DNA from 3 places in the Sphaerisporangium sp. NPDC005289 genome. Region 3 is predicted to be linked to each of the others. Evidence: riboswitches for the same ligand, from Rfam matches in the RefSeq annotation. Region 3 holds a riboswitch; each other region holds the start of a gene.
What was found. A riboswitch is a leader RNA that binds a small molecule or an ion and turns the genes downstream of it on or off. The one in region 3 is predicted to bind cyclic di-AMP.
Positions count from the first base shown of each region.

Region 1 (9,573 bases), on a different contig from region 3:
AGGTGCCGGGGGACGTAGGTCTGGCGGAAGCCCGCCTTGATGATGTTGCCCGCCACCACGCCCGTGACCAGGACGAACCCGCCGGCCACCGCGACCGCCAGCCACGGGCCCCGGTGGGCCAGCGGAATGAGCAGGCCGAACGGCGCGCCGAGCGCCTCGAACACGATCATGGCGCGGGCGCTGCCGAGCCGCCTGGACACCCAGGTGGCGCTCGCGGCACCCGCCAGGCCGCCGACGCTCATGACCGCCATCAGCCCGCCGACCGCGCCGGGGCCGACGCCGACGTCGCGCACCAGGAAGACGACCAGGATGGCCTGGTATCCCATGAGCCCGAGGTTGCTGGCCGCCCCGAACACCGTGAGCACCCGCAGGTAGGGGTCGCGGGCGACGAAGCGCAGGCCCTCGCCGATCTCGCGTCGAAGCGTCGTGGCCCGCCGCTCGCGCGACACCGGGGCCTCGCGGGCCCTGATGCCGAGCAGGCACAGCGCCGAGACCACGAAGCTCGCCGCGTCGGCGAGCAGCGCGGTGACCGCGCCGAACACCTGGGCGACCAGACCGGCGGCTCCCGGGCCCACCACTTCGACGGCCGACTCGCCGCCCTGGAGCTTGGCGTTGCCCTCGGGCAGGTCGGCGGGGACGACGATCGAGGGGAGGTACACCTGGTAGGAGGTCTGGAAGAACACCTTGGCGGTGCCCGTGAGCAGCGCGACGGCCAGCAGATGGCCGACGGTCAGCACGCCTTGCCACGCGGCCACCGGGATGCTGAGGAACAGCAGGAACGACACGGCGTCGCAGATCAGCATCACGGGCCTGCGAGGCAGGCGGTCGACCCAGGCTCCGGCGGGCAGGCCGATGATCACCCACGGCACCCACGCCGCGGCGGTGAGCAGAGCGACCTCCAGTGTGGTCGCGTGGAGCGCGGTGATCGCGACCAGAGGCAGGGCAACCGAGGTGAGAGAGCTGCCGAAGCCGCTGGTGGTCTCGCCGACCCACAGCAGCCGGAAGTCGCGGTCGCGCAGCAGCCCCCAGCGGCCCCGGGATCGAGACGCGGCGGGCGCGGCCGCCGCGGTGAGGCCGTTCACGGCCGGCCCGGGACGCCGAAGGCGAACACGAACACCGGCTCGCGGGGCCGCCCGTCGTCGGGGATCTCCCGGGTGGCCCACCGGTTGAGGAGCTCCAGGAACTGCGCCTCGAACTCGTGCAGCTCGTCGGGGGTGAGCCGCAGCCACTTGTCGGTGGAGAAGGGGGCGTCCTGCCAGGCCGCCCGCTCGTCCTCGCTCGCGGCGTACCAGGCGCGGACCATGCTGACGTGGTGTTCGAGGTTGAGGGACGCCGCCGCGCTGGCGATGGCGGCGGTCGCGGGGTCGCCGCCGAAGTCGGACTCGCTCCAGCGCAGCTCGGCCGAGGACAGCCGCCACCAGCGCTCGCGCCGGTCGCGGGCGAGCTCGGGGGCCTCCTCGATGAGCTCGCTGCCGGCCAGGACGCGCAGGTGGTGGCTGGCGTTGGCGACGGCCTGCCCGGTGTGCTCGGCCAGCATGCTGGCGGTGCAGGGACCGTAGACCTTCAGCGCGTCCATGAGGCGCCGCCTCGTGGGATGCGACAGGGCGGCCAGCACCCGTGAGTCGGTGATCGTGCGTACGTCTTCATCGGCCATGCGCCCACTTTGACATGAGCAATGGACGTTGCACAACGGATATTGCGTAATTCTCATTGCGGAAGCACTGTTGCTGAATGATCGTTGCGGAACGGACGTCGTGGGTAACGGGTCTCGAGTGCGGAGCGTGACACGCGGGGGTGCGCATCCCGGTCCGCCGGGCGGGGCTAGGTGGACCGTTCCCTCTCCAAGATCCCTGAACGGGTGTGACTGATGTGACTTGTGTGACTCGCGTCAGGTGCCGTTTCGGGATATGTGAGGGGAATCACATACGGGTAACGGATGCGCTTGTTGTGCAGGGGTTTCCTGATTAAGAAGCCCCCTATTTGATCTATGTGACTTGGTCACGGCTTTGCCTCGATTTGGGGTTCTGTGTAACTTCTGGCCCGCGGCGAGCACGCCATGCCGTCGCGAACGGAGCCGGTCTTCCGACCGGCTCCACGCATGACAATCCAGCGGTCGCCGTCGCCCCAGTAAGGCGCGAGCCAGGACCCCAAAGGGGCGGTGACCTGCCGAATCCGTGCGGCAAGGAGCACGGAACCGGGGACCCAATTGATCCTGAACGCGGGATCAGGGGGTGAATCGACGCCTTGGCGTCGTAGGGCTACTTCCATGCCCGAATCCGTCAGCTAACCCGGTAGGCGTGAGTGGAAGAATCAAGGAGCGATCCTGTCCAGCACCACCCAGAACCCTCGTCTGTCGCGCATTGCCCGCTTCTCTCTCGGCGGTGTGGTGCTCACCATGACGGCCTCCGTGGGAGCCGTGGCGACGCAGGCGACGGCGGCTGACGCCGCCACGGCGGCACCGGCTCAGGGACCCTCAGAGCCGTCCGTCTACGGCCCGGCCGGGCTGATCGAGACACCGAGCATCACCGGGGCCTCCGAGCCCACCGGCACGGCCGCGGTGAGCGAGGCGAGCACATCCGGCACCTCCCGCACATCCAAGAGCAAGGCCAAAGTGAGCAGGGCCGCCCGGCAGCAGCTCAAGGCGCACACGGCCGTCGCGGTGGCGAAGAAGCAGATCGGCGACCCCTACCGCTGGGGCGCCAGCGGCCCGGGGGCCTTCGACTGCTCCGGCCTGATGCTGTACGCCTGGCGCAAGGCCGGTGTGAAGCTGCCCCGCATCGCCGCCAGCCAGTTCCGCACGGTGCGGAAGAAGGTGTCCTGGAAGAACCTCAAGCAGGGTGACCTGATGTTCTTCTACGGACTCGGCCACGTCGGCATGTACGTCGGGCACGGCAAGATGATCCACTCGCCGCACACCGGCGCGCGGGTGCGCATCGACAAGCTGTCGGGCTACCGGAAGGCGTCCTTCGTCGGCGCCGTCCGCCCCGGCGCCTGACCGGCGGGACCGTCGCGGCGTCGGCGCTGCCATCCAGCAATCGGATGACCAGGTCGGATTCCGCCTGCCGCTCCAGGTCGGCGCTGGACCCCCGCTTGACCCGCGGAACCACCCCCGCCCATCCAGGGCTCCGCTGGGTCGGGTGCGCCGGTCGCCCGTGCCGATCCGCTCCCGGTTCCCACGACGGGCCGGTCCGGTTTCCGGGCCGTCCCGGGATGTCGACCGGCGATTCCGGACCCTGACCGGCGGTGCTGGAAGCCGACCGGCGGTTCCGGAGGCCGATCTGCCTGCCGTTCCGGAGGCCGATCGGCGCGAGGATTCCTCCGGGAGAGCGTCTCCGAGAGGTGCCCCCGCTCCTCGAAGACCTTTCCAGGTGGTGCACATGCCCCTCGCGCCGGTCGTGAAGGCCCCGTCCGCTCCTCCCCCCTCGGAGCGGACGGGGCCTTCGCGCGTCCGCGCCGCGCCCCATCGGCGAGGCGCGACACGACCGGACGGGGCCTTCGCGCGTCCGTGCCCCGCCAGGCCGATGTGCCGCCGGGAAGTCGATACGGGTCCTCCGTCGGGACGCTGACGGGGGTCCGCCTCTGGGACGCCGATGTGGCCGGGAAGGACGAGCGAGTAGATTTCCCGCATGCGCGTCGTGTGGCTCTGGGCCGTCCTGGCGGGGTTGCTGACCGTGCTGACGGGGCCCTCCGCCGTCGAGGACGATCTCGGACGGCGGGCGCGGACGCTGATCGGCGAGCATCCGGAGATATGGTCCGGCGCGCGGACCTTCCGCGGCGACCTCTCCCTCGTGGTCGCGGCCCCCGGTGCCCTCACCGCCGCTGGAGCCCTCACGGCTTCTGGAACCACGGCCCCGCAGGCTGCGAAAACCTCCGCGACCAGGCCCGTCCCCGGAGGCGAAGCCGCCGCCGCGGCCTCCGGAGCCGCGTTCGCCGACCTGGCGCGCCGGGCCGACCGGGCGAGCCGGCTGGTCGCCCGCGTCGTGGGCCCGGTGCGTCCGCTGATCGCCGTTCCCGCCACGACCGAGCAGGCGGCCGTGCTGGCCGCCCCAGCGCAGGTGAACGGCCTGGCCGCGGTGGCGGGCGCCGACCGGGTGATCGTGGAGCCGCGGTCGTTCGCCCGCCTGACCGCCGCCGGCCGCGACGTCGTCCTCGCCCACGAGATCACGCACATCGCCACCGGGGCGGCGCTCGACGGGAGCACGCCCAAATGGCTGGTCGAGGGGTTCGCGGACTACGTCGGCTATCTCGACGCCGGCATCCCGGCGCGCCGGGCCGCGGCCGAACTGGCCGACGAGGTGCGCGCCGGACGGACGCCCGAACGGCTGCCCGGGCCGGAGGCGTTCGCCGCCGGCTCCGCGCGGCAGGCCCAGGCGTACGAGGAGGCCTGGCTCGCCTGCCGGTATGTCGCGGGGCGCTTCGGCGAACGCGCTCTGGTGAGCCTCTACCGTGAGTCCAGGCACGGGGACGTGCGGGCGGCGCTGTCCCGCACGCTCCGCATGAGCCTGGAGCGATTCACCGCCGCCTGGCGCGAGTACGTCCGAGACCAGCTCGCATGACCACGGTGGCGGCGCGGCGCAGGGGAGAGCATGGAGCGAAGTGACGAGACCGGCCGCGTGGCCGGCCCGGCGGGCGACGCCGGCGCGGATGCGCACGCCCGCACGGGCCCACCCGACGGTCCAGGCGCCGGCTCGGAGCGAGCGGTGAGCGGGGTGCGGGCGGCGGGGGGCGCGCTGGTGGGCCTGGGGGTGGCGCTGGCCGCCGTGGTGGCGGTGAGCACGCCGTGGCGCCCGCTGCCGGGCTCCGCGCCCGCCGTGGCGCCCGATCCCGCGCGCGACTTCACCGCGGCGCAGATCGCGCGCGCCGACGCCTTCGACGCGGCCGTGAACGTGCCGGTGTACCTGTCGCTGGCCGTGACGCTCGCCGTCGCGGGCGTGCTGGTCCTGACGCCCGTGGGCGCCTGGCTGGTGGGACGGCTCCCGGGCCCGTGGTGGGCGCGCGCCCTGCTCGGCGTCGTCGCGCTCTCGGCGGTGAGCCTGGCGATCAAGTGGCCGCTCGGCATGTGGTACGAGACGCGGCTGCGCGCCTACGGCCTGTCCACCCAGCAGTGGCCCGCGTGGTCGGCCGACCGGCTCAAGAGCTTCGCCGTCCAGACCGTGATCATCGCGATCATGGTGCTCGCGGTGGTCTGGCTGGCCCGCCGCGCCCCCCGCCGCTGGTGGGCGCCCGCCGCGGCCGGGGCGTTCCTGCTCACCGTCGCGGCGTCGTTCGTCTACCCCCTGGTCGTCGAGCCGTTGTTCAACGACTTCACGCCGCTGCCCGCCGGGCGGCTGCGCGACGATCTGGTCGCCATGGCCCGCCGCGACGGCGTCCCCGTCCAGGACGTGCTGGTCGCCGACGCCTCCCGCCGGACCACGGCGCTCAACGCCTACGTCTCCGGCTTCGGCGCCACCCGCCGCATCGTCGTCTACGACACGCTGCTGCGCGCCCCGGCCGGTGAGGTGAGGCTGGTCGTCGCGCACGAGCTGGGGCACGCCAAGCGCGGGGACGTCCTGTACGGGACGATGGTCGGCGCGCTCGGCGCCGCCGCGGGCGCCTGCCTGCTGTACCTGGTGGTGTCCCTGCCCGCGCTCAGGCGCCGCACGGGCGTCGCCTCGGTGGCCGACCCGAGGGCGGTCGGCGTGCTTCTGGGGCTGATGAGCCTGGCGACCGTGCTGTCGGGGCCGGCCGAGAACCTCGTCAGCCGGCGGATCGAGGCCAGGGCCGACGTCCACGCGCTGGATCTGACCCGTGACGCCGCCACGTTCGCCGCGATGCAGAAGCGGCTGGCGCTGACCAACATCTCCGATCTGACGCCGAGCGGCTTCGACTACCTGATGTACGCCTCCCACCCCACCGCTCCGCAGCGTCTGGCTCTGGCGCGCTCCTGGGCCCGCCTGAACCGCCTGCCCGAGCCGTGATCCCCGACGGGCACGGCCCCGGGCACGCCAGGACGCTGTTCGTCACCAACGACTTCCCGCCGCGGCCCGGCGGCATCCAGGCGTTCGTGCACGCGCTCGCCCTCCGGCGGCCGCCGGGGTCGGTGGTGGTGTACGCCTCGCGCTGGCGCGGGTGGGAGGAGTTCGACGCGCGGCAGCCGTACCGCGTGGTGCGGCACGCTGGGTCGCTGATGCTGCCGGTCCCTGAGGTGGCGCGGCGGGCGGCCGCTCTGGTGCGGTCGGAGGGGTGCGACACCGTCGTGTTCGGCGCGGCGGCCCCGCTCGGTCTGCTCGCGCCCGCACTGCGCGCGGCGGGGGCCCGGCGGGTGGTCATGCTGACCCACGGGCACGAGGCCGCCTGGGCGGGCGTCCCGGTGGCGCGCGGCCTGCTCGCGCGCATCGGCGCCCGCGCGGACGTGGTCACCTACCTGGGCGAGTACACCCGCGAGCGGCTGGTGCGCGTGGTGCCCTCCGGCCGGCTCGTGCGGCTGACGCCCGGCGTGGACACCGGTGTGTTCCGTCCCGGGTCCGGCGGCGCGGGGGTGCGGGCGTCGCTGGGCATCGGCGAGCGGCCGGTGGTCGTGTGCGTGTCGCGCCTGGTGCCGCGCAAGGGGCAGGACACGCTGGTCCGCTGCTGGCCGTCGGTGCTGCGCGAGGTGCCGGACGCCGTCCTGCTGCTGGTGGGCGGGGGGCCGTCCCGTCCGGCGATCGAGCGGGCGATCGGCGAGCGGGGGCTGGCGGGGTCGGTGGTGGTCACCGGGTCGGTGCCCTGGAGCAGCCTGCCGGCCTACTACGACGCCGGGGACGTGTTCGCGATGCCGTGCCGCACGCGCCTTGGCGGCATGGACGTGGAGGGTCTGGGCATCGTGTACCTGGAGGCTTCCGCGACCGGGCTGCCGATCGTCGCCGGGGCCTCAGGGGGTGCGCCCGACGCGGTCCTGCCCGGGGAGACCGGGCTGGTGGTCGACGGCCGCGACCCGGCCGAGGTGGCGGCGGCCCTGACGGGGCTGCTGCGCGACCCGGAGCGCGCCCGGCGCATGGGGGAGCGGGGCCGGGAGTGGATCGAGCGCGAGTGGCGCTGGGATCTGGTCGCCGAGCGCTTCGCAGAGCTGCTGGACGGCTCGGGCTCCCCGACCGCGCGAACCTGACATATGGGATAATACGACAGTGGGCGCGTGATGACGTCATGCGCGCGACCGATGGCCATGAACCATCTCAGGAGCCCCTCGGGCCCGGCGGGCGTGGTGCCAGTGCATGCGGTAAAGCGGAAGGCGGGGACCCTGCCCCGCGAGATCACCAGCTTCGTCGGCCGCCGGCAGGCGACCGCGGACATCGGGAAATGCCTGTGCCGGTGGCGGCTGGTCACGCTCACGGGCGTCGGCGGGGTCGGCAAGACCCGGCTGGCGCTCCACGTCGCCCGCCGGCTCCAGCGGACCTTCCCCGACGGTGTCCGCCTCGCCGAACTGGCCAAGGTGCACACCGCCTCGCTGGTCGCGAGCGCGGTGGCCGCGGCGGTCGAGGCGCCCGACACCGTCTCCACCCGCGACCCGGTGCGGGCCCTGGCCGACCACCTGGCCGGCCGCCGCCTGCTGCTGGTCCTGGACAACTGCGAACACGTGCGCGAGGCCTGTGCCGACCTGGTGGCCGCGCTGCTGCGGGCGGCGCCCGGGCTGCGGGTGCTGGCCACCAGCCGCGAACCGATCGGGCTGCCCGGGGAGCACGTCTGGCGCGTCCTGCCGCTCACCCTGCCCGGCACGCAGGAGCCGGCCGCCGGGGCCGAGGACGCCGGCACCGGGTACGAGGCGCTGGCGCTGTTCGAGGACCGCGCGTCGGCCGCGGTGTCGGGGTTCGTCGTGGACAAGGGCAACGAGAACGCCGTGGCCACGCTGTGCCGCCGGCTGGACGGGCTGCCGCTGGCCATCGAGCTGGCGGCGGTGCGGCTGCCGGTGCTGTCGGTGGACCAGATGCTGACCCGGCTGGAGGACCGCTACCGCCTGCTGGCCACCGGGTACCGCGACGACCAGCCGCGCCACCAGACGCTGCGCGCGGCGATCGGGTGGAGCTTCGACCTGTGCACCGGCCTGGAGCAGACCCTGTGGGCGAGGCTCTCGGTGTTCGCCGGCCAGGCCGGCCAGGAAGCCGTCCAGGATGTGTGCGCCGGCGCGGGCCTCACGCGCGAGCAGGTGCTGTCGGGCATCGCGAGCCTGGTCGGCAAGTCCGTGGTCTGCCGCACCGGCCATGGCGCCCACGTCCGGTACTCCATGCTGGAGACGATCCGCGACTACGGGAAGGAACGGCTGGCCGAGAGCGGCGAGGAGACCGCCGTGCGCCGCCGGCACCGCGACCACTACCTGCGCCTGGCCGAGCGGGCCGAGGCCGACTGGTTCGGGCCGCGCCAGCCCGCCTGGCTGGACCGCACGCGGGCCGACGAGCCCGACGTGTGGACGGCGCTGGAGTTCTGCCTCACCGAACCCGGCGAGGCCCGCACCGGGCTGCGGATGGCCGGCGCGCTCTGGTGGTACTGGATCGGCTCCGCCGTCCGGGACGGCCGCCACTGGCTGGACCGGGCGCTGGCCCTGGACACCGCGCCCAGCGGCGAGCGCGCCAAGGCGCTGTGGGTGGACGGCTGGGTGGCCACCGGGCAGGGCGACGTCCAGCGCGCGCTCGGGGCGCTCACCGAGTGCGCCGACCTCGCGCGGCGCCTCGGGGACGACACCGCGCTCGCCCACGCCACCCAGTGGATCGGCACGGCGATGTGGATCCAGGACCGGCTGGAGGAGGCGGCGGTGTACCTGGAGCGGGCGCTGGACCACCACCGAGCCACAGGGGAGCTCACGTCCGTGACCACCGTCGTGTCCTGCCAGCTCGGCATGGTCGTCGGCCTGCTCGGGGACGTGGAGCGCGCCATGGCGCTGTGCAAGGACTGCGTGGCGCTGTGCGAGGCCCACGGAGAGTGCTGGACGCGGTCATGGGCCCTGTGGAACCTCGCCGTCACCTGGTGGAGCCGCGGCGACCTGCGGTCGGCCGAGAGGTACGCGCGGGAGTCGCTGCGCGTCAAGCGGCGCATCACCGACCGGCTCGGCATCCCGTTCTGCGTGGAGTTCCTGGCCTGGATCGCCATGGCGAACGGCGACGCAGAGGCCGCCTCGCTCATGCTCGCCATGAGCGAGCGGATGTGGGAGCCGATCGGGGCGCCGCTGTTCGGCTGGGGCACCCTGCGCGGGTGGAGCGTCCACTGCCGGGAGCGGGCCGAGCGGACGCTGGGCAAGGACACCGTGGAGGCCGCGCGCCGCAGGGCCGCGGAGGTCCCCTTCGACGCCGCCGTGGCCTACGCCCTCGGCGAGACGCGCCGGCCGTCCAGCGGCGCGGCCCGCCCCGGCGTGCCGGCCGGCCCCCTTGCCGGCGTCCCGGCCCCGTCCGCCCCGGGCGACTCGCTGCTGCGGCTGACGCCCCGCGAGCGGCAGGTCGCCGCGCTCGTCGCCGAGGGCCGCTCGAACAGGGAGATCGCGGCGCGGCTGGTCATCTCCCAGCGGACCGCCGAGGGGCACGTCGACCGGATCATGAACAAACTCGGCGCCCGCTCCCGCGCCGGCATCGC
Region 1 covers NZ_JBEXGS010000010.1:100,950-110,522, reverse strand. Annotated here, with positions in the region: gene ABZT47_RS19225 (MFS transporter) at 1-1,082, opposite strand, end outside; gene ABZT47_RS19220 (metalloregulator ArsR/SmtB family transcription factor) at 1,079-1,654, opposite strand; cyclic di-AMP (ydaO/yuaA leader) riboswitch at 2,155-2,313, shown strand; gene ABZT47_RS19215 (C40 family peptidase) at 2,396-2,995, shown strand; gene ABZT47_RS19210 (hypothetical protein) at 3,627-4,556, shown strand; gene ABZT47_RS19205 (M48 family metallopeptidase) at 4,587-5,957, shown strand; gene ABZT47_RS19200 (glycosyltransferase family 4 protein) at 5,954-7,123, shown strand; gene ABZT47_RS19195 (LuxR C-terminal-related transcriptional regulator) at 7,226-9,573, shown strand, end outside.
Region 1: another riboswitch for cyclic di-AMP. It lies ahead of ABZT47_RS19215 (C40 family peptidase); the one in region 3 lies ahead of ABZT47_RS04605 (CHAP domain-containing protein).

Region 2 (9,573 bases), on a different contig from region 3:
GATGCCTTATCGTCATATAGACGAAATAAGGGAGCCCCCATGACCCATCCGCCCATTCCCCGCCGGTTGACCGCGCCCGAGCCCGGCTGGACGGTCTCCGCCGATGTCGTCGTCGTCGGCTCGGGCATCGCCGGTCTGACCGTGGCGCTGCGGTACGCCGAGCTGGCCCCCGACGCGCGCGTGCTCGTCGTCACCAAAGACGTGCTGTCGGCCGGCTCCACCCGCTGGGCGCAGGGCGGCATCGCCGCCGTCCTGGACCCGGCCGACTCCTGGTCCGAGCACCTCAGCGACACGCTCATCGCCGGTGTGGGGCTGTGCGACGCCCGGGCCGTCCAGGCGCTGGTGACCGAGGGACCGGGCGCGCTGCGGCGGCTGATGGCGCACGGGGCCCGGTTCGACCGGGAGCCCGGCGGCGGGCTCCAGCTCACCCGGGAGGGCGGCCACCGCCGCGACCGCATCGTCCACGCGGGCGGGGACGCCACCGGCGCCGAGGTGCAGCGCGCCCTGGTCGAGGCGGTCCGCGCCGGCGCCGCCGAGGGCGGCCGCATCGAGATCATCGAGCACGCTCTGGTGCTCGACCTGCTCAAGGACGCCTCCGGCGCCGCCTGCGGGGTCACGCTGCACGTCATGGGCGAGGGCGCCAGGGACGGCGTGGGCGCGGTGCGCGCGGGCGCCGTCGTGCTGGCCACCGGCGGCATGGGCCAGGTGTACGCCGCCACGACCAACCCCCTGGTGTCCACCGGCGACGGGGTGGCCCTGGCGTTGCGGGCCGGCGCCGTCGTCCGGGACCTGGAGTTCGTGCAGTTTCACCCGACCGTCCTTTGGCTCGGCGAGGACTCGACCGGCCAGCAGCCGCTTATTTCCGAGGCGGTGCGCGGCGAGGGCGCCGTCCTGCTCGACGAGGCCGGAGAGCGGTTCATGGTGGACGTGCACGAGCTGGCCGAACTGGCGCCCCGCGACGTCGTCGCCAAGGCGATCATGCGCCGCATGCTGGAGAGCGGCGCGAGCCACGTGCGCCTGGACGCCCGGCACTTCGGCGAGGACAAGTGGCGCACCCGCTTCCCGACGATCTACGCGGTGTGCCTGGAGCACGGCATCGACCCGGCCCGCGAGCCCATCCCCGTCGCGCCCGCCGCGCACTACGCCAGCGGCGGCGTCCACACCGACCTGCGCGGACGCACCAGCGTCCCCGGCCTGTACGCCTGCGGCGAGGCGGCCTGCACAGGGGTGCACGGGGCCAACCGGCTCGCCTCCAACTCCCTGCTGGAAGGGCTGGTCTTCGCCGAGCGCATCGCGGCCGACCTCGCCTCCCCGCGGCGGCGGGCCCCGGGCGAGCCGGTCGATGACGGCCGCGCCGCCGGCCTGGTGGACCCCCGGGTCCGGCCGCGGGTGCAGAGCCGTATGAGCGCCGGCGCAGGGGTGCTGCGCAGCGGGCGCAGCCTGGCGGAGGTGGGCCACGGCCTGCTGGACGCCCGCTGGACCCCGGTCGCCGTCGAGCCGTGCACCGAGGCGTGGGAGGCCACGAACCTGCTCACCGTGGCGAGCGCCGTGGTGGCGGCCGCCCGGGCCCGCGAGGAGACGCGCGGCTCGCACTGGCGGGAGGACTTCCCCGAACGCGACGACGCCTGGTGGCTGGGGCATCTCGACGTGACCCTGGCCGAGGAGGGACTGACCATGAGCTATGCCGAGCACCACGACGACCGGGCGGCCGGCCTGCCGCAGCAGCTGGAGGCCGACCTGGCGGAGGCTGGCCTGGACCCGGCGCGGGTCATGGCCGTGATCGGCGCCGCCCTCGCCGAGGACCTCACCGAGGAGGGCGACGTGACGACCGTCGCCACGGTCCCCGCGGACCAGGCGGCGGTGGGCGACCTGGTGGCCAGGGCCGACGGGGTGGTCGCCGGTCTCGCGGTCGCCCAGGCGGTCTTCCACGGCGCCTCCCAGGGCCGCCTGACCGTGGAGCGGCACGTCAAGGACGGCGAGCGCGTCGCGCGCGGCGACGTGCTGATGACCGTCGTCGGACCTGTGCGCGACGTGCTCACCGCCGAGCGCGCCGCGCTCAACCTGCTCACCCACCTGTCGGGCATCGCGACGCTGACCCACCGCTGGGTCGAGGCGGTGAGCGGCACCGGCACGCGGGTCCGCGACAGCCGCAAGACTCTTCCCGGCCTCAGGGCGCTGGAGAAGTACGCCGTGCGGTGCGGCGGCGGGGTCAATCATCGGATGTCCCTGTCGGACGCGGCCTTGATCAAGGACAATCACGTGGTGGCGGCCGGCGGGGTCGCCGAGGCGTTCCGCGCCGTCCGGCAGGCCTATCCGGAGCTGCCGATCGAGGTGGAGGTCGACCGCCTGGACCAGATCGAGCCGGTGCTGGCCGAGGGAGCGGAGGAGATCCTGCTGGACAACTTCACCGTGGAGGAGCTGACCCGCGCCGTGGCCCTGGTGGGCGGCAGGGCCCGGCTGGAGTCCAGCGGCGGACTCCGCCTGGAATCGGCTCGTGAGGTGGCCGAAACCGGTGTTGACTACCTTGCTGTGGGGTCGCTGACCCATTCGGCGCCCGCACTTGACATCGCTTTGGACCTTCGGGGGGCTTGATGCTGCTCACGATCGACGTCGGCAACACTCACACGGTGCTCGGCCTCTTCGAGGGCGAGGAGGTCATCGAGCACTGGCGCCTGGCCACCGACGCCAGGCGCACCGCCGACGAGATCGCGGTCGTCCTGCAGGGGCTGCTCGGTCAGAGCCCCCTGCTCAAGGACGCCGACATCGGCGGCATCGCCATCTGCTCGACGGTCCCCTCCGTGCTGAACGAGATGCGCGAGATGTGCCGGCGCTACTACGGCGACGTGACCGCCGTCATCGTGGAGCCGGGCGTGCGCACCGGGGTGCCGGTGCGCATGGACAACCCCAAGGAGGTCGGCAGCGACCGCATCGTCAACGCGCTCGCCGCCGTCACGCTGTACGGGGGGCCGTGCATCATCGTCGACTTCGGCACCGCCACCTCCTTCGACGCGGTGTCGGCCAAGGGCGAGTACGTCGGCGCGGTCACCGCCCCCGGCATCGAGATCTCGGTGGACGCCCTGGCCGCCGCGGGGGCCCAGCTCCACAAGGTCGAGCTGGTGCGCCCACGCTCGGTCATCGCCAAGAACACCGTCGAAGCCCTGCAGGCGGGCATCATCTACGGTTTCGCCGGCCAGGTGGACGGCATCGTCGAGCGCATGGCGCCCGAGCTCGCGTCCGACCCCGACGACGTGACCGTCGTGGCCACCGGGTCGATGGCCGCGCTGGTGGTGAACGAGGCCCGTTCGATCGACGTCCACGAGCCCTGGCTGACGCTCATCGGGCTGCGCCTGATCTACAACCGCAACACCGCCTGAGCGCGCCCCGCGATCAAGCGGCGGGGGAGATCCATATCGGAGACGTGGAGGGGGCGCGCGCGTCGAATACGGCGCGGCGCGGTGATCGGCCACGGCAAATCGTGGGTGGCCGGAGTGTTACGCCCACGGGCGTGCCCGGCGGAAGAAAGTCAGAAAGCGTACTGGTTTCGCGGGTCGAATTCGGCGTATAGCGTGTCGACCGTATATCTCCGAGCCGGGGCGCCCGCGAGGCGTCCCGCATGGAACCGGGCCTCCACCAGCGCCGCGGTGGTCTTCCATGGCGGATCATGCGGCCCACGGCCATGATCATCGCCGATGTCCCCCCGGACCGGGAGGTGCGGGGACATGTCACGAGTAGTTCACATATGCACTGGTATGTCAATCACAAACGTCATGGGTATCGAGGTCAGTGCTTGACGACCTTTCAACGCGGCGTTTAACGTTCCTGACGGGGCGGGCCGAAGCATTCAGTATGTTGCCGAGTTCGTCGTGGGGGAGGACACCCGATGGCGTATCCGGATCTGGTTTCCCGAGGGAATGACATTCCTTCGGGATCAGACGGTGTGGGACTGAGCGACGATGATCTTCTCTTGCTCGCCGAACTGGCCAAGGGCGTGACCGTCGACAGAGTGGGACGCAGGCTCGACGTGAGCGGCCGCACCGTACGACGCCGCCTGCGCGGCATCTGCGACCGCATAGGCGTCGCCACGGCCATCGAGGCCGTGGCCTGGGCGGCGCGGCGCCGCCTCATCTGAGGTCGCACCGTCCGAGGCAGGGGTACCTCGTCCCGGCGCGAGGCGGCGTCACCGTACCGGCGGCCGCCTCGTCCGGCGTGCGCGCCGTGGCGCTAGTCGGCGATGCGCACGCCGCCGGCGAACGGGCGGTTGCCGAGCGGGACCACCCGCACGACATCACCGGTGCGCGGTGCGTGCACCATCATGCCGCCGCCGATGTAGATGCCGACGTGGTGCAGGTCGCTGTAGAAGAAGACCAGGTCGCCGGGGCGCAGGTCCTCGCGGGAGATGTGGGTCCCCGCGGTCCACTGGTCGCCGGTGTAGTGCGGCAGGCTGATGCCGACCTTCTGGTAGGCCCACAGGACCAGACCGGAGCAGTCGAAGGTGCTCGGCCCCGCGGCGCCCCAGACGTACGGCTTGAGCTGCTGCGTCAGCGCCCACCTGGCGGCCTGGGCGGCCTTGCCCTCGCCCGGGATCGGGATCTCGATCCTGGTGGCCCGGCCGTACCCGCCGGCCTGCGACAGCGCGCGCTTGAACAGGCTGCCCTCGGTCTTGGCGACCAGGCCGCGGATCTTGTCACGCTGGGAGGACAGGTCGGAGACGAGCTTCTTGACCTCGGCCTCGCGGGCCTTGGCGCCGGCCTTGGCGCGCTCGGCGGTCGCCATCGCCTTGCCGATCTGGGCGACCTCCTCGCCCTGCTGCAGCTGCAGGGCGTAGGTCGTGGCCACGCGGTCGAGGTAGGCGTCGGGGTCGCCGGACATGGCGAGGGTCAGCGGCGAGCCGAGACCGCCGGTCATGTAGGCGTCCTGGGCGTACATGCCGGCTCTGGCGCGCTTGGCCTCCAGGTCGGCCTCGCTCTTGGAGAGGGTCTTCTTGGCGAGTTCGGCCGAACGCTGCGCCTGCTTGAGGCGCTCCTTCTGGCCGTTGTACTGCTCGGTGAGCGACTCGATCTGGTTGTAGAGGTGCTCGACCTGGTTCTTCAGGTCGTTGAGGCTGGGCTTGGGCTCGGCCGTCGCGGACACCAGAGGCGAGCCGAAGGTCACGGCCATCAGCGCGGCGGTCACCAGCGCGATGCGGCGGGGAAGGCGCGAGGACGCACCGGAGGCGCTCCCGAAGCGGGAATGGGCACCGCGTTCTCGCCCGCGGGCGTGCCTGCCCGCGCTCTTTCCAGGCGTGCGCCTAGGCTGCACCAAAAAGCTCCTCTCCTCGGACGCCTACCGGGTTAGCTGACGGGTTCGGGCCGGAGCAGCCCTACCGAGCACGTGACCATGGAGGATCGCGATGCCTCCCTCTCGGATTCACCCCAGGGGTGGCGGGTCGCCGGGGGACCTCCCCCGGACCCACCTTTGGGTCCCCGGTTTCCCGCCGTTCGGATGGGGCGGGAATTAGGCGGTGCGGTCGCCGCGGAACGACGACCGACATTGACGCTGGACATTAGTCCAGTTCAGGTTCCTGCTCAACCAGAACTGCGAATTCTGTTGAGGTTCCACAACCGGCGCGTCACGGAAAGATCACGCCGGTGGAAGTCCCGCACCCGTTCCGAGCTGCGGTTACCCGGCCCGCGGGCAGGGGCTCGAAGAAAAGCCGCAGGTCAAAGAGCATCTCGCGCGCCACGCTCCCAGACCTTCCCGCGGCGCGCACCGACCGCGTGCGCCGGATCACGCTCCGTGATGGCGACGCGAATTGGCAGGTATTTCGGACAGTCCGTTATCGGGGGGCCTCGGCACGGCGTCGAACGCCGCCCCGCCGGTGGGCGGATACGCTGACGCGTCATGAGGCAGGCCGCGCAGCGCCCGTCCGCCGAGGGCGCGCCCGCCGTCCGGCGGGCCCGCACCTCCGACGTGCGGACGATCAGGAAATTGGTCGACACCTACTCCGGCGACGGGCCGCGCCTGCTGCGCAAGGCGACCGTGACCCTGTACGAGGACGTCCAGGAGTTCTGGGTGGCCGAGCGAGACGGCATGGTCGTGGGCTGCGGCGCGCTCCACGTGCTCTGGGAGGACCTGGCGGAGATCCGCACGGTCGCCGTCGACGCCGGCTGCCGCGGCATGGGCATCGGCCACATGATCGTCGCGGCGCTCATCGACGCCGCCCGCCGGCTGGAGGTCCAGCGGGTCTTCTGCCTGACCTTCGAGGTCGAGTTCTTCGGCAGGCACGGTTTCGTCCCCATCCAGGGCACGCCCGTCTCCCCCGAGGTCTACGCCGAACTCCTGGACTCCTACGACGAGGGCGTCGCCGAGTTCCTCGACCTGGAGCACGTCAAGCCGAACACCCTGGGCAACACGCGGATGTTGCTGCATGTGAATCCGCGATCCTGACCTTCGGAGTGACGGAATGGAAAGGTGACTGTTGATCCCGCTGTCGCTACCTTGGCAACACCACGGCACGTGCGCCTGACAGAGGCCACGTGCGAAGCCGAAGTGAGGTGACACGGTGAGCACCGGACAGCCGCCGTACCCACGCGACGAGCCGGACGAGGGTCATTCGTCAACCGGCTCTCCGCAATATGGGCAGCAGAACCCCCCGGGCATCGATCCGGAGGTGACCGTCGTCCACCGTCCCCAGCCGGCCTCGGAGCACTCCGCCTACCCCCAGCAGGGCTATGGCCAGCAGGGAGCCTACGGCCAGCAGGCAGGGACGGGAGCCTACGGCCAGCCGGGCGCCTACGGCCAGCAGGGTGGAACCGGAGCCTACGGCCAGCCTTCCCACCCCCAGCAGGGGCAGGGCTACGGGCAGCAGCAGTACGGCCAGCAGGCCCAGCAGGGCCAGCAGCAGTACGGGCAGCAGCCCCAGCAGTACGGTCAGCAGGCGTACGGTCAGGAGGCCCAGCAGGGCTACGGCCAGCAGGGCCAGTCGTCGTCCTATGGCCAGCCGCAGTACGGCCAGCAGACCGGCGGCTACGCCCAGCCGCAGGGCTACGGGCAGCAGCAGTACGGCCAGCAGGCCCAGCAGGCCCAGCAGGGCCAGCAGCAGTACGGCCAGCCGGAGGCCCAGCAGGGCTACGGCCAGCAGGGCCAGTACGGCCAGCAGGACGCGCAGCAGGCGTACGGCCAGCAGGCCCAGTACGGCCAGCAGCAGTACGGGCAGCAGCCGTACGGCCAGCCGCAGTATGGGCAGCAGGCCGGCCACGACCAGCAGGGCTACGGGCAGCAGCACGCCCAGCAGGCGCCGCCGTACGGGGCGGCCTACGGCCAGCAGGGCTACGGCCAGCAGTACGGCCAGCAGGGCTACGGCCCGGCCGGCTACCAGCAGGGCTACCCGGCCACCGGCACGCAGCCTCCGGGCGCCCCCGCCCCGCTGGCCGAGTGGTGGCAGCGCCTGGTGGCCCGCATCATCGACATCGTCATCATCGTGATCCCGTACGTGATCCTCAACGCCGTGCTGGCGGCGCTCATCGTCACCGCGCCGAGCTTCGACCCCGCGACGGGCGCGATCAGCCCGGGCGGCGGCGTGTTCCTGGCCAGCCTGCTGACGGCGATCCTGGCCGGGCTGGTCTGGGTCGGCTACGAGTTCCTGATGACCAAGCAGCGTGGCCAGACGGTCGGCAAGATCGTCATGGGCATCAAGATCGTCCCAGTGGGCGGCGGCGTCGAGGGCGGGCTCGCCTCGGACGTCGCGATCAAGCGCGCCGGCGTCCTGTGGGGCTTCGAGTTCCTCGCGTGGGTCCCGGTCGTGGGCCTGGTCACGTGGGTGTTCTACCTGGTGAACGTCCTGTGGCAGTTCTGGGACAAGCCGCTGCAGCAATGTCTGCACGACAAGGTCGCCAAGACCGTCGTCGTGAAGATCAAGTAAGCGGCGCGCGCTCGGGGCCGGGGGTGATCCCCCGGCCTCGTTTGCTATATGCGACCGATCCGGCGCACACGTGGCGGCCGAATCGGCGAAAAGGTAACGGACATACCCCTACATGCGATAGGACCTTGCACGAACCGCAGCTTCCTTCGCAGTCGCGAAAGGTGACGAAATGACGGCAGAACCACCCCCCGGCGGTTACGATCCGCAGGGCCCGGGCCAGCCATACGGCAACCCCCAGGGTGGCGGCTATGGCGCCCCTCAGGGCGGCTATGGCGCTCCCCAGGGCGGCTACGACGCCCCCCAGGGGGGCTACGGTGCACCCCAGAGCGGGTACGGCGCACCCCAGGGCTACAACGCCCCCTACGGCGGCCCCCAGGGCGCGCCGCTTCCTCCGGGCGCTCCCGCGCCGCTGGCCGAGTGGTGGGAGAGGTGGGTCGCCCGGATCATCGACATGCTGATCTTCGGCGTCGTCTACTTCATCCTGAACCTCATCCTCTCCCCGATGTTCGTGCCGTCGACGGAGGAAATTCTCGCCAACCCCGGTGTGGCGGTCTCCTCCTCCTTCGTCCCCGGCCTGGTCTCGGCGATCATCGCCTACGGCGCGTACGCCGCCTATGACTACGTGCTGCATTCCAAGGACGGGCAGACCATCGGCAAGAAGGTCATGAAGATCCGCCTCGTCGGCGTCGGCGGCGCTCCGGTGGATTCGTCGGCGTTGATGAAGCGCTCGGCTATCTACCCCGGCGTGCTGGTGCTGTACGGCATTCCCTTCCTCGGCGTCCTGTCGGGCATCTTCGTCCTCGTCCTCGGCGTGCTTATCCTCACCGACAAGCCGCTACAGCAGGGCCTGCACGACAAGCTCGCGGGCACGGTTGTGGTCAAGGCTCCCCGCTGAGATCAGCTTTATTGACGGGACGGCCGCGACGCGGCCGTCCCGTCCGTGTTTTCCGGCGGATCCGCCTTTCCCGGGCCATCCGGTAAGACGCCTGGAGAGACGGAGAATGCTGTGGAACGGTCCTTCGCGGCTTTGGCCCCCGGCCCCGCAACCCCCGCTGACCTCCTGTGGGGATAGAGTCGGACCGTGACTCCCGGATGAGCGGGCCGTGGTACAGAGCGCGGGAGTCTCGTGTGACAATTAACGTGGGAGGGGCGCTGAATGCCCACCCCGCGTGGAGCGAGGATCAATGAACGATGTATTGTCCGCGTTGATACCACCCTTGGTGGTCGCCGCGGTGGTCATCATCGCGGTCGTCAAGCTGTTCCGTTCCGAAGCGGGGGGCCGGCGTCAGGAGGCGGAGTCCTCGGAGAAGTCATCTGAGGCATCTGAGGCTTCTTCCGACTGACCGGAGGGCCCGGCGCCGCCGCTCCTCTTGTACCTGTGGGTTCCATGAGAACCTGTGGGTTCCGTGAATTGTCAGCCGGGGTTACCGGGTATATCTTTGGCTGGCGAATCGAACAATGCTCTGCGAAAGGATTGCCAGATGGCCACGCAGATCCAGAAGATACTCATCGACGACCTCGATGGTGGCGAGGCCAATGAGACTGTCACCTTCGCGATTGATGGCTCCGCTTACGAGATTGACCTGAGCGGCGACAACGCCAAGAAGCTACGCGAGGCGCTGTCGGCTTTCGTGTCCAATGCCCGCCGGGCGGAGGGCGCCGCCACCCGGGGT
Region 2 covers NZ_JBEXGS010000011.1:181,726-191,298, forward strand. Annotated here, with positions in the region: gene ABZT47_RS20910 (L-aspartate oxidase) at 40-2,592, shown strand; gene ABZT47_RS20915 (type III pantothenate kinase) at 2,592-3,374, shown strand; gene ABZT47_RS20920 (LuxR C-terminal-related transcriptional regulator) at 3,965-4,129, shown strand; gene ABZT47_RS20925 (NlpC/P60 family protein) at 4,222-5,172, opposite strand; cyclic di-AMP (ydaO/yuaA leader) riboswitch at 5,304-5,499, opposite strand; gene ABZT47_RS20930 (amino-acid N-acetyltransferase) at 5,881-6,426, shown strand; gene ABZT47_RS20935 (RDD family protein) at 6,542-7,900, shown strand; gene ABZT47_RS20940 (RDD family protein) at 8,070-8,795, shown strand; gene ABZT47_RS20945 (hypothetical protein) at 9,085-9,243, shown strand; gene ABZT47_RS20950 (Lsr2 family protein) at 9,382-9,573, shown strand, end outside.
Region 2: another riboswitch for cyclic di-AMP. It lies ahead of ABZT47_RS20925 (NlpC/P60 family protein); the one in region 3 lies ahead of ABZT47_RS04605 (CHAP domain-containing protein).

Region 3 (9,573 bases):
AAGGTCTGCAGCGCCAGCACGGCCATGCCGGGCCGGACGGCGGGCAGGATCACGTTCCACCAGATGCGCATGGTGGACGCGCCGTCCACCCGCGCCGCCTCGACCAGCTCCTCGGGCACGGCCTGATCGGTGTACTGCGTCATCATGAAGACGCCGAAGCCGTTGAGCAGGTAGGGCAGGATGACGGCCTTGAGCGTGCCCGTCCAGCCGAGGGTCACCATGAGCTGGTAGAGCGGGACGATGCCCATCTGCTGGAGCGGCACCATCATCGTGATGAGGATGGAGCCGAGCAGCAGGTTGCGGCCGCGGAAGTGGAGTCTGGCGAAGGCGAATCCCGCGAACGTCGAGATGAGCACGACGGAGAGCGTCACCGTCGAGGTGACGATCAGCGAGTTCACCAGACCCGTGATGAAGTGCGCGTCCTCGGTCTCGAGCACGCGCTGGATGTTGGCGCCGAGGTTGCCGCCAGGGAGCAGCGGCGGGGGCACCTCCACCGCGTCGGAGTTGGTCCGCGACGCGATGATGATCATCCAGTAGATCGGGAAGATCGACAGCAGGACGGTGAAGCCCAGGGCGATCTTCGTCAGGGGGGTGGCGCGGAACGGGTCCCGCTTGCTGCGCGCCTTGCCCCTCTGCGCCGGCCTGACCTGCGTGATCGCGGTCACTTGCTGCCTCCGATCCGGCGGACGAACGTGTAGTTGATCCCGACGCCGAGGAGGATCAGCAGGAACAGCAGCCAGGCGGCCGCGGCGGCGTAGCCGTAGTTGAAGTTCCGGAAGCCCTGCTCGACGATGTACATGGCGATCGTCTGGAACTGGCCGGTGGCCCCGCCGTCCATCCGGTTGCTGGCGAACATCACCGGCTCGGCGAACAGGGTGAGCCCGCCGATCGTCGAGACGAACACGGTGAAGATGATCGTCGGGCGGATCATCGGCAGGGTGATCTGCCAGAACTGGCGGCGCGGGGAGGCCCCGTCGATGGACGCCGCCTCGTACAGGTCGCGAGGGATGGTCTGCATGCCCGCGAGGTAGATGATCGCGTTGTAGCCGGTCCAGCGCCAGTCGACCATGGTGGCGATGGCGGTCCAGGACGACCACTTGGCGCTCTGCCAGTCGATGTGCTGGTCGACGCCCACGAAGCCGAGCAGCCAGTTGAACAGGCCGAAGTCGCGGCCGTAGAGCTGGGTGAACACGATGGCGACGGCGACGACCGAGGTCACCAGCGGCACCAGGACGCCCAGCCGGAAGAACAGCCGGCCGCGAAGGCGCTTGTTGAGCGCGTTGGCGAGCATGAGCGCGAGGACGAGCTGCGGCACCGTGGCGAGGACGAAGATGCCGACGGTGTTGATCACCGCGTTCCAGAAGTCCTCGTCCGCCAGGAGCTTGGTGTAGTTGGCCAGGCCGGTGAAGGAGGCGTCTCCGCCGGCCAGTCCGTAGTCCTGGAGCGACACCCACAGGGTGAACACCAGGGGGAACAGGCCGAAGATCGCGAAGAGCAGGAAGTACGGGGAGATCAGGAAGTACGGGGTCGCCTTGATGTCGAACTGCGACCAGATACTGCGGCGGGAGCGCGCCTGGTGGCGTCCCGGCCGGGGCGGCGGAGGCGCCGGATCCGCCCGCTGCGTGTGGAGGTTGACGCTCATCGGATTTCCGGGGCGCTCCCTGGCCGGCGGCCACGGGGAGGAGCCCCATTCTCCTTCTTCTCGTCGGTAACGGTCGATCGTGTGCCCGCTACCAAGCGATAACCAAGCTCGGCATCGGTACGACTGGACGAGTGCCTCGCGGGGCGTGGGCGGTGGTGGGTTCCACCACCGCCACGCCGCTCACTACGGCAGGTCACCGGTTCGCCGGGGCGGTGAGCCCCGGCGAACCGGTGAGGACCGGGGAGGATCAGCCCGCCGCCTTCTGGCCCGCCTCGACGAACTTCTGCCAGGCCTGGGCCACGGGCACCGAGCCCTGCTCCATGCCGTTGAGGACCTGCTCCACCTCGCGCTTGACCTGCGCGTGCTTCTCACCGAGGAAGATCGGCTGAAGCGACTTGATGGACGGCCCGAAGATCTTGCCGATGGGCGCGTTGTTGAAGTACTCGTTGTTCACGCTCTGGAGCTCGGGGTTGTCCTGCGCCGGGATGGTGCTGGGCAGGTTGCCGCCCTCCTTGAACGCCATGAGCTGGGCGTCGGGGCTGGTCAGGTAGCTGGCCAGCTCGGCGGCCTCCTTCGGGTGCTTGGACTGCTTGGGCACCGCGAGCCAGGAGCCGCCCCAGTTGCCGCCGCCGCCGGGCACGGTCGCGACGTCCCACTTGCCCTTGAACTTGTCACCGGCGTTGCCCGAGACCACGCCGAGCATCCAGCCGGGGCAGCCCAGGGTCGCGAACTGCGACTTGACGAAGCCGGTGTTCCAGCCGTCGGTGAAGTTCTGCAGCTTGGCGGTCAGGCCGTCCTGGCTGATCTTCGTGGCGAGGTCGAACGCGGACTTGACGGCCGGGTTCTTGTCCACGATGAGCTGCTGGTTCTTGTCGAAGTAGGTGACGTTGCCGTTCTTGGCGGCCTCCTGCGCCAGCACCACGTTGTAGATGGTGTTGATGCTGTCGACGAACTTGGCGTCCTTGACCTTGGACTGGAACTGCTGGCCGGCCTTGATGAAGTCCTCCCAGCCGCCGCTCCACAGCTTGCCGACCTCGTCGCGGTCGGTGGGAAGCCCGGCCTGCTTGAACAGGTCGGAGCGGTAGCAGATGCTCATGCCGCCGACGTCGGTGCCGAGGGCGAACAGCTTGCCCTCGGTGTTGATGCCGTTCTCCCACTTCCAGGCGGGGAAGTCGGCCTGGCGGCTCTGCAGGCCGTACTGGCCGAGGTCGGTGAAGAACTGGGGACGGGCCTTGGCCAGACCCATGCCGCCCTCGTCGATGCCGACCACGTCGCCGGCGCCGGTGCCCGACTGCAGCCACTGCAGCATCTGCGGCCAGTAGACGTTCTCAAAGCTGTCGGTGAGGTTGTTGTACTTCACCTGAACGTTGGGGTGATCGCTGTTCCACTTGGCGACCGCGGCCTTGTAGCCGAAGTTGGTCCCGCCGCCGAAGGTCTGCAGCGTAAGGGTGATCTTCTCGGCCGCGGCCGAGGACGAGCCACCGGTGCTGGTGTTCCCGCCGTCCCCGCCGGAGCTGCACGCGGCGGTGATGCCGAGTGCGACCGTCATCACCGATGCGACCGCGAGTGTCTTCCCGCGGCGCATATTGTTCATCATTCCGGACCCCTCTCAGGTGGTTGCCCGATCTTTGGGAGGTGCATCGAGGGCCGGCCCCGACAGTCGGGCCCACGATGTGCTGGATCCCTCAGTCGTGATCTCGCGGGGGTGAGCCTGCGAGCGATATTTGGGAGCGCTCCCACGAAGGGTCCCCGACGGGCAATGCTGGCGTCAATATGCCGAAACCTAACTGTTACTCCTGGGGCGGTTAGCGCTGAGAAAACCGTAGAGTAGCCCCCATAAGGCCCTTTCGCAGCATTGGGAGCGCTCCCACCGCTTCGGCACAGTCGGGCGCAAATCATCCATGCGCCACGGCGCACGGGCTTCGCCGGGCTCCTGGGCCACGGCGCGCGGGCTCCGCCGAGGTCCTGGGGGCGCGGCGCGCGGGCTGCGCGGCGTTCCGGCCGGCTCGCCGGAGTGATGGGAACGAGCGCCGGCGCCGCGCGGCCGGGGGAGTGGGCCGGCCGTGCGGCGCCGGGAGGCGTCCTTCGCGGGGAGGCGGGCGGGACGCCGCGGAAAGGTGGAACGAGGGCGGCGGGCCGCCGAGGTCAGGCGGCGTAGCCGGGGTAGCCGTATCCGACGATCTGCGAGGCCGGCCTGGTGCGGATCTCGACCTTGCCGCCGTCGGTGTTGCCCTCGACCGTGCGGATGGTGCCGTCGCCGTTGTCCTTGATGACGAAGCCGACGTGCTCGATGCCGTTGATGCTCTTGTCGCCGTTGAAGGAGAAGAACACGACCGCGCCGGGCTTGGGCGTGGTGCCCCAGCGGTCCCGCGCGGCGAACCACTTGGCGTGGGCGACGGTGTAGGCGTCGGCGCCGACGGTGTCCTGAAGGCCCATCTGCGCGCCCACCCAGGAGACGAACATGTCGCACCAGGCGGCGTCGGCGTAGTCGGCGATCGTGCCGCTGTCGCGCGCCACGGTCTCCCTGGCGCGCGGGGAGCTCATGTACCAGGCGTGGAACTTGGTGCCGCCGCCGCTGCCGTTCTCGCTGATGCCGACCTGCTTCTCGGCCAGTGCCAGCAACTGCTCGGCGGAGACCTGCCGGGACGGCAGCCCCGCCTTCGCCGCCTCCTGCCGCGCGACGGCGACGATGCCGCTCTTGGGAGAGGCGGCGTCGGCCTGGGGAGAGGAGTCGGCGTTCGCCGCAAGGGCGGTGCCGGTGACAACCTGGGCGAGCACGAGCCCGCCGAACGCGACGGCCTTCAACTGGTTCTTCGGGGCATCCAGAAGCCGATGTACGGTCGTGACGAACATGGACAAGCTGAGACTCCTTCTTCCTGCCGCCTACCGGGTTAGCTGACGGGTTCGGACGTGAAGGTTCGTCCTACGGGCGCGTCCGTGGGCGGGCGCGCCTGATTCACCCCAAGAAGGTGGGTCCCCGGCTCCGCGTGGGCGCGGACTCGACGGAGGCGCGTGACGGTGGGAGAGGGGTCTCTCCGCAGAGGACCGGCCGCGCCGGGCGATATCGGCGGCACGGGCGGGTCGCTCAGAGAAGCGGTCTCCCGTGCCGGGATTCCTCCGAGAGTAATACATCGGACAAACCACATGCAAGTGGGACAAAGCTCTCGTCCGTTCTGGCCTTCTCATGGCAAAGCCAGGCACGCGGTCCGGCGAGAATGCGCGTTGGGCGCGGTTGACCTGCCGCGACGCGGGTACGGTGCCGCCGATCCGGGCCCTGCGGGCGCGGACACGCCTCCGGGGCCGTCCGGGCCCAGTGATACTCGGAGCCTGCGACGCCTTCTGTGTCAAGTGGGGCCCGCGTTGCCCATGTGACGCCTGGGAGCCGCTCTCATCCGACAACGGCCGGGCCGCCGTCGGCCGCCGTTCATCGTCTGTTCCCTATTACGTAGGGTCGCGGGGCTAGGTTGCATGCGTCGTGAACGTGTCAATGCCCGGCGTGGAGAGGAACGGTCGAAGCCGCGTGCGGGAGCAGGGGTCGGCCGTCGCCTGGGTGGAGTCTCCGCTCCAGTTGCTGTGCGCGGTCGAGGCGCGGCACGCGGGGCTGATCGGGCCGGGCACCCGCGTGGTGACCCGCGGCAAGCTGCCCGGCCTGCGCGTCACCCGCGCCGAGCTGGACGCGCTGGAGCTGCCGGCCGGGCTGAGCATCCAGGCCGCCGATCAGGGCATGCCCCGTCCCGGCCGCCGCGAGGCCTGGGTCCTCGGGGACGCCTTCTCCGGCAGGATGCAGCTCACCTCGCTGACGGCCTTCCCCACCCGCATGGTCATCGTCGACGACGGCCTGGCCACCATCCGCCTGCTGGAGTTGCTGACCGCGGGTCTGGCCACCCCTCTGCTGCGCGCCCGCGCCACGGCCAAGCCCTCCCGCCTGGCCCTGGGCGTCGCCGCGGGGATCCGCCTGCGCGCCGCGGCGAGGGCCGGACGGCTCACCGTCTTCACCGCCCTGCCCGTCCCCGCCGCCCTGGCCGACGCCGTGCGCGGGCTCGGGGCCGAGCTGGTCACCCACGACTTCGCCTGGCTGCGCTCCCAGCCGGTGGTCGCCCACCCCCGGCCCCGCGAGAACACGGTGGTCCTCGGCACCTCGCTGGTGCGCAACGGGCTGATCCACCGCGACCGCTACCTGTCGTGGCTGTTCGCCCTCGAAGGGCCGCTGGCGTACTACCCGCACCGCAGGGAGGACCCCGGCGACCTGGCCGCGGTCCGCGACCACCCCGGGGTCACCGTGTACGACGCCGGGGCGCCGGTCGAGATGACCCTGCGCGACCTGCGCCCCGGCCAGCGCGTTCTCAGCCTCCCGTCCACGGCCGTCACCTCGCTGCGCGTGCTGCTCGCCGCCCGAGGGGTGCCCGTCCAGACCGTGGAGGTGCCCGACGACTGGTGGACTCCCTCCGCGTCGGTCTCCCTCCGATCGCATCTCCAGATGTTCGCGCACGAAAGGGCTTCTCCTTGAGCCGGGTTCTCGCTGTGGCCGATTCGGACTCGTATCTGAAATGGGCGGCGGGTCTTCTCGACCAGCTACCGACCGGTTGGACATCGACGCTGGCCGTCGTGCGCACGCCGATCGTGCCGTCCCCGGCCCAGATCACCGCCGCCGTCAGCGGCACCCGCTCCGGCGCGGGGGAGCCGCCCGCCGTGGTGTCGGCGCGGGCGCTGCGCCGCATCGCCGAGCGCGACCGGCCCGACGCCATCCTGCTGGCCTGCACAGGACCGGTGGTCGACGTGCTGGCCGGCGACGTGCTCGGCGGGCTCTCGCCGCGGCCGGTGCTGGTGTCGGGGCTGCCGGGCATCTCCATCCCCGCCACAGAGAAGGCCTGGCTGTACCGCGGGGCCTGCGACCTGTTCGTCGTGCACAGCGGCAGGGAGGTGGAGGAGTTCGGCCGCATCGGCAGGGAACTGGGCGCCACCGGGTCGATGGCCCTGGCCCGCCTGCCCTACCTGGACCATCGGACGGCCGGCGGCGGGACGGGCGACCGCCTGGTGTTCGCCACCCAGGCTAAGGTGCCCAAGCGGCGCGAGGACCGCGAGAGCATCCTGCTGGCCCTCGCCCGGCTGGCCGAGGCGCGTCCGGGCCTGGACGTCGTGGTCAAGCTGCGCGCTCTTGAGAACGAGCGCCAGACCCACAACGAGCGCTATCACTACGAGCGCCTATGGCGGTCGCTGGCCGAGGCCGGCGCGGTGCGCCCCGGCTCGGTGCGCTTCGCCGCCGGCGCCATGCACGAGCACCTGGCCGCCGCGGCGGGGTTCGTGACGGTCAGCTCCACCGCGGCCCTGGAGGCGATCGCCGGCCGCGTCCCGCTGCTGGTCCTGTCGGACTTCGGGGTCAGCGCCGAGATGATCAACCTGGTGTTCGAGGACAGCGGGTGCCTGGGCACCCTGGAAGACCTGGCGCGCGGCGACCTGCGGCACCCGGCGGCCGCCTGGTGCGACGCCAACTACTTCCACGATCCGGCCACCAGCGACTGGGTGGCCAGGCTCGGCGCCCTGATCGCCGAGGCGCGCGCGGGGCGGCTCGCCCCGGTGCGGCCGCTGCTCACCGGACCCGAGCACGCGGCCGCCCGGCGGCGGGCCCGCCTGCGGGTGGAGGTGCCGCCGAACGTGCTGCGCGCCGGTTACCGCGCGAGCCGCCGCGTGCGCCGCTACCTCAAGGCGCTGGGCTGAACACCGGACGGGATGGCGTGAAACTTTCGCGCCGCCCCGTCCGCATCAGTGGTGGCATGGGCGCTGCGACCCCCGTCCGCCCTGCGGAACACGACGCGCCACGTTGACAACTCCCGGCGTGCGGTCACAATCAGTGACGTCAGCGCCCCTGGTGACGGGAGGACGGTCATGGCGGGAAACCCCGGGTCGGAGGTCGCCATGCGCCGCCCTCTCGCGCGCGCGGCGATCGCCGCCTTCGCGGTCATCGGCGCGGTGGCCTCACCACCGCTGACGGCGGCCCCGGCAGGCGCCGCGGCCGCCACGCTGGGAGGGGCGGCCGCGGCCACCGGCCGCTACTTCGGCGCCGCCGTCGGCGCCTCCCATCTCGGCGAGGCGCCCTACGCGGCCGTGCTCGACCGGGAGTTCACCTCGGTGACGCCCGAGAACGAGATGCACTGGGACGCGGTGGAACCGGTGCGCGGCCAGTTCAACTTCACGCCGGCCGACGCCATCGTCGCCCACGCCCAGAGCAAGGGCATGCGGGTGCGCGGGCACAGCCTGGTCGACTCCCCGCACACGGCCTGGACGGGCAACCTGTCGACCGCCCAGGACACCTACCAGGCGCTCACCGCCCACATCGCCGCGGTGGCCGGCCACTTCCGAGGGAAGATCCACAGCTGGGACGTGGTGAACGAGGCGTTCGCCGACTCGGGCGGCGTGCGCCCCGGCCTGTTCCAGCGGCGCCTCGGCGACTCCTACATCGAGACGGCCTTCCGGGCCGCCCGCGCGGCCGACCCGGCCGCCCGGCTGTGCCTCAACGACTACGGCATCGAGGATCCGGCGGCCGCCAAGACCCGCGGCGTGCTGGCCATGGTCAAGGACTTCAAGACGCGGGGCGTGCCGATCGACTGCGTCGGACTGGAGTCGCACTTCTCCGCGACGGCGCCGCTGCCGGCGGCCTACGCCCAGACCATCGCCCAGTTCGCCGCGCTCGGCGTGGACGTCCAGATCACCGAGCTGGACATCGAGGGCTCGGGCGCCGCCCAGGCGCAGGACTACCGCAAGGCGCTCACCGCCTGCGTGATGGTGCCGCGCTGCACCGGCGTCACCGTGTGGGGCGTGACCGACAGGTACTCCTGGCGCAGTGGCGGCACGCCCCTGCTCTTCGACCGCGACTACAACAAGAAGCAGGCCTACTACGCCGCGCTGTCCGCGTTCGCCGTGTGCGGCGGCGCGCCCCGCGCCGCCGCCTGCTAGCGGCCGGCGGTCAGCGGGACAGGGCGCGGCGCAGGCGCGAGAGGGGACGGGACTTGGCCGGTTCGGGCGCGGGCAGCAGGCCGACCGAGGCCAGCCGCCGGTTCTTGAAGTAGCGGGCCTGCGGGCCGTTGGCCTCGATGTAGCGGGCCGCGGCCTCGCGCAGCGCCGGGTAGTGCTCGCTCTGCATGCAGAAGCCCACCGCCTCCACCAGCGCGCGCAGGTCGCTCCGATCGCCGGTCGGCGTCTCGGTGATCGAGCCGTCCGGCGCCAGGCGCGGCACGGTGGCGTCGACGATCGTCACCGGGATGCGGTTGCTGTTCTCGTAGGGCGCCAGCCGCTCCAGCACCAGCTCGCAGCCCATGGTCGCGATCGGCAGGCCGAACAGCCGGCGCGCGGTCATCAGAGCGGTGGAGAAGCATCCGACCACCAGTCGCGGGCGCAACGCCAGGAAGCACACCTCGGCCGGCACGGTGTCGCCGGCCACGCACAGGTCGACCCCGAGCTCCCGCGCGACCGCGCGCAGCAGGCGGGCGTGGTGGCCGCCCGCCGCCGGGTGCGGCTTGAACAGCACGCTGCGGTGGCCGCGCGCGGCGAGGGCGCGCAGCATCCCGGCGTGCAGCTCGGCCTCCTCCTCGGCGGTGACGATGTCCAGCGCCGACAGGTACTGGCCCAGGATGATCGCCTCGCCGTACAGCCCCTCGACGGCGGGCATCTCCTCCAGCACCCGCAGGAACGCCGCGTCCGGCAGCGGCTCGGGCGCCACCCCGACCTCGCGCAGCAGCAGCGGCGTGAGCTCGGGCACCAGGTCAAGGTGGAGCAGCCGGGTGATCCGGCCGGAGATCTCCAGCGGCAGCGGGTCGCGGGTCGGCCCGTAGCTCATCAGGCCGTCGGAGTACACCGTGATCGGGCAGTCGCGGACCAGCGCCGCAACCGTCCTGGCCGGCGGCACCGCCACCGACTCCAGCACCAGCTCGGCGGCC
Region 3 covers NZ_JBEXGS010000002.1:409,454-419,026, reverse strand. Annotated here, with positions in the region: gene ABZT47_RS04620 (carbohydrate ABC transporter permease) at 1-656, opposite strand, end outside; gene ABZT47_RS04615 (sugar ABC transporter permease) at 662-1,642, opposite strand; gene ABZT47_RS04610 (ABC transporter substrate-binding protein) at 1,890-3,191, opposite strand; gene ABZT47_RS04605 (CHAP domain-containing protein) at 3,788-4,495, opposite strand; cyclic di-AMP (ydaO/yuaA leader) riboswitch at 4,508-4,657, opposite strand; gene ABZT47_RS04600 (hypothetical protein) at 5,163-6,149, shown strand; gene ABZT47_RS04595 (DUF6716 putative glycosyltransferase) at 6,164-7,357, shown strand; gene ABZT47_RS04590 (endo-1,4-beta-xylanase) at 7,526-8,593, shown strand; gene ABZT47_RS04585 (polysialyltransferase family glycosyltransferase) at 8,604-9,573, opposite strand, start outside.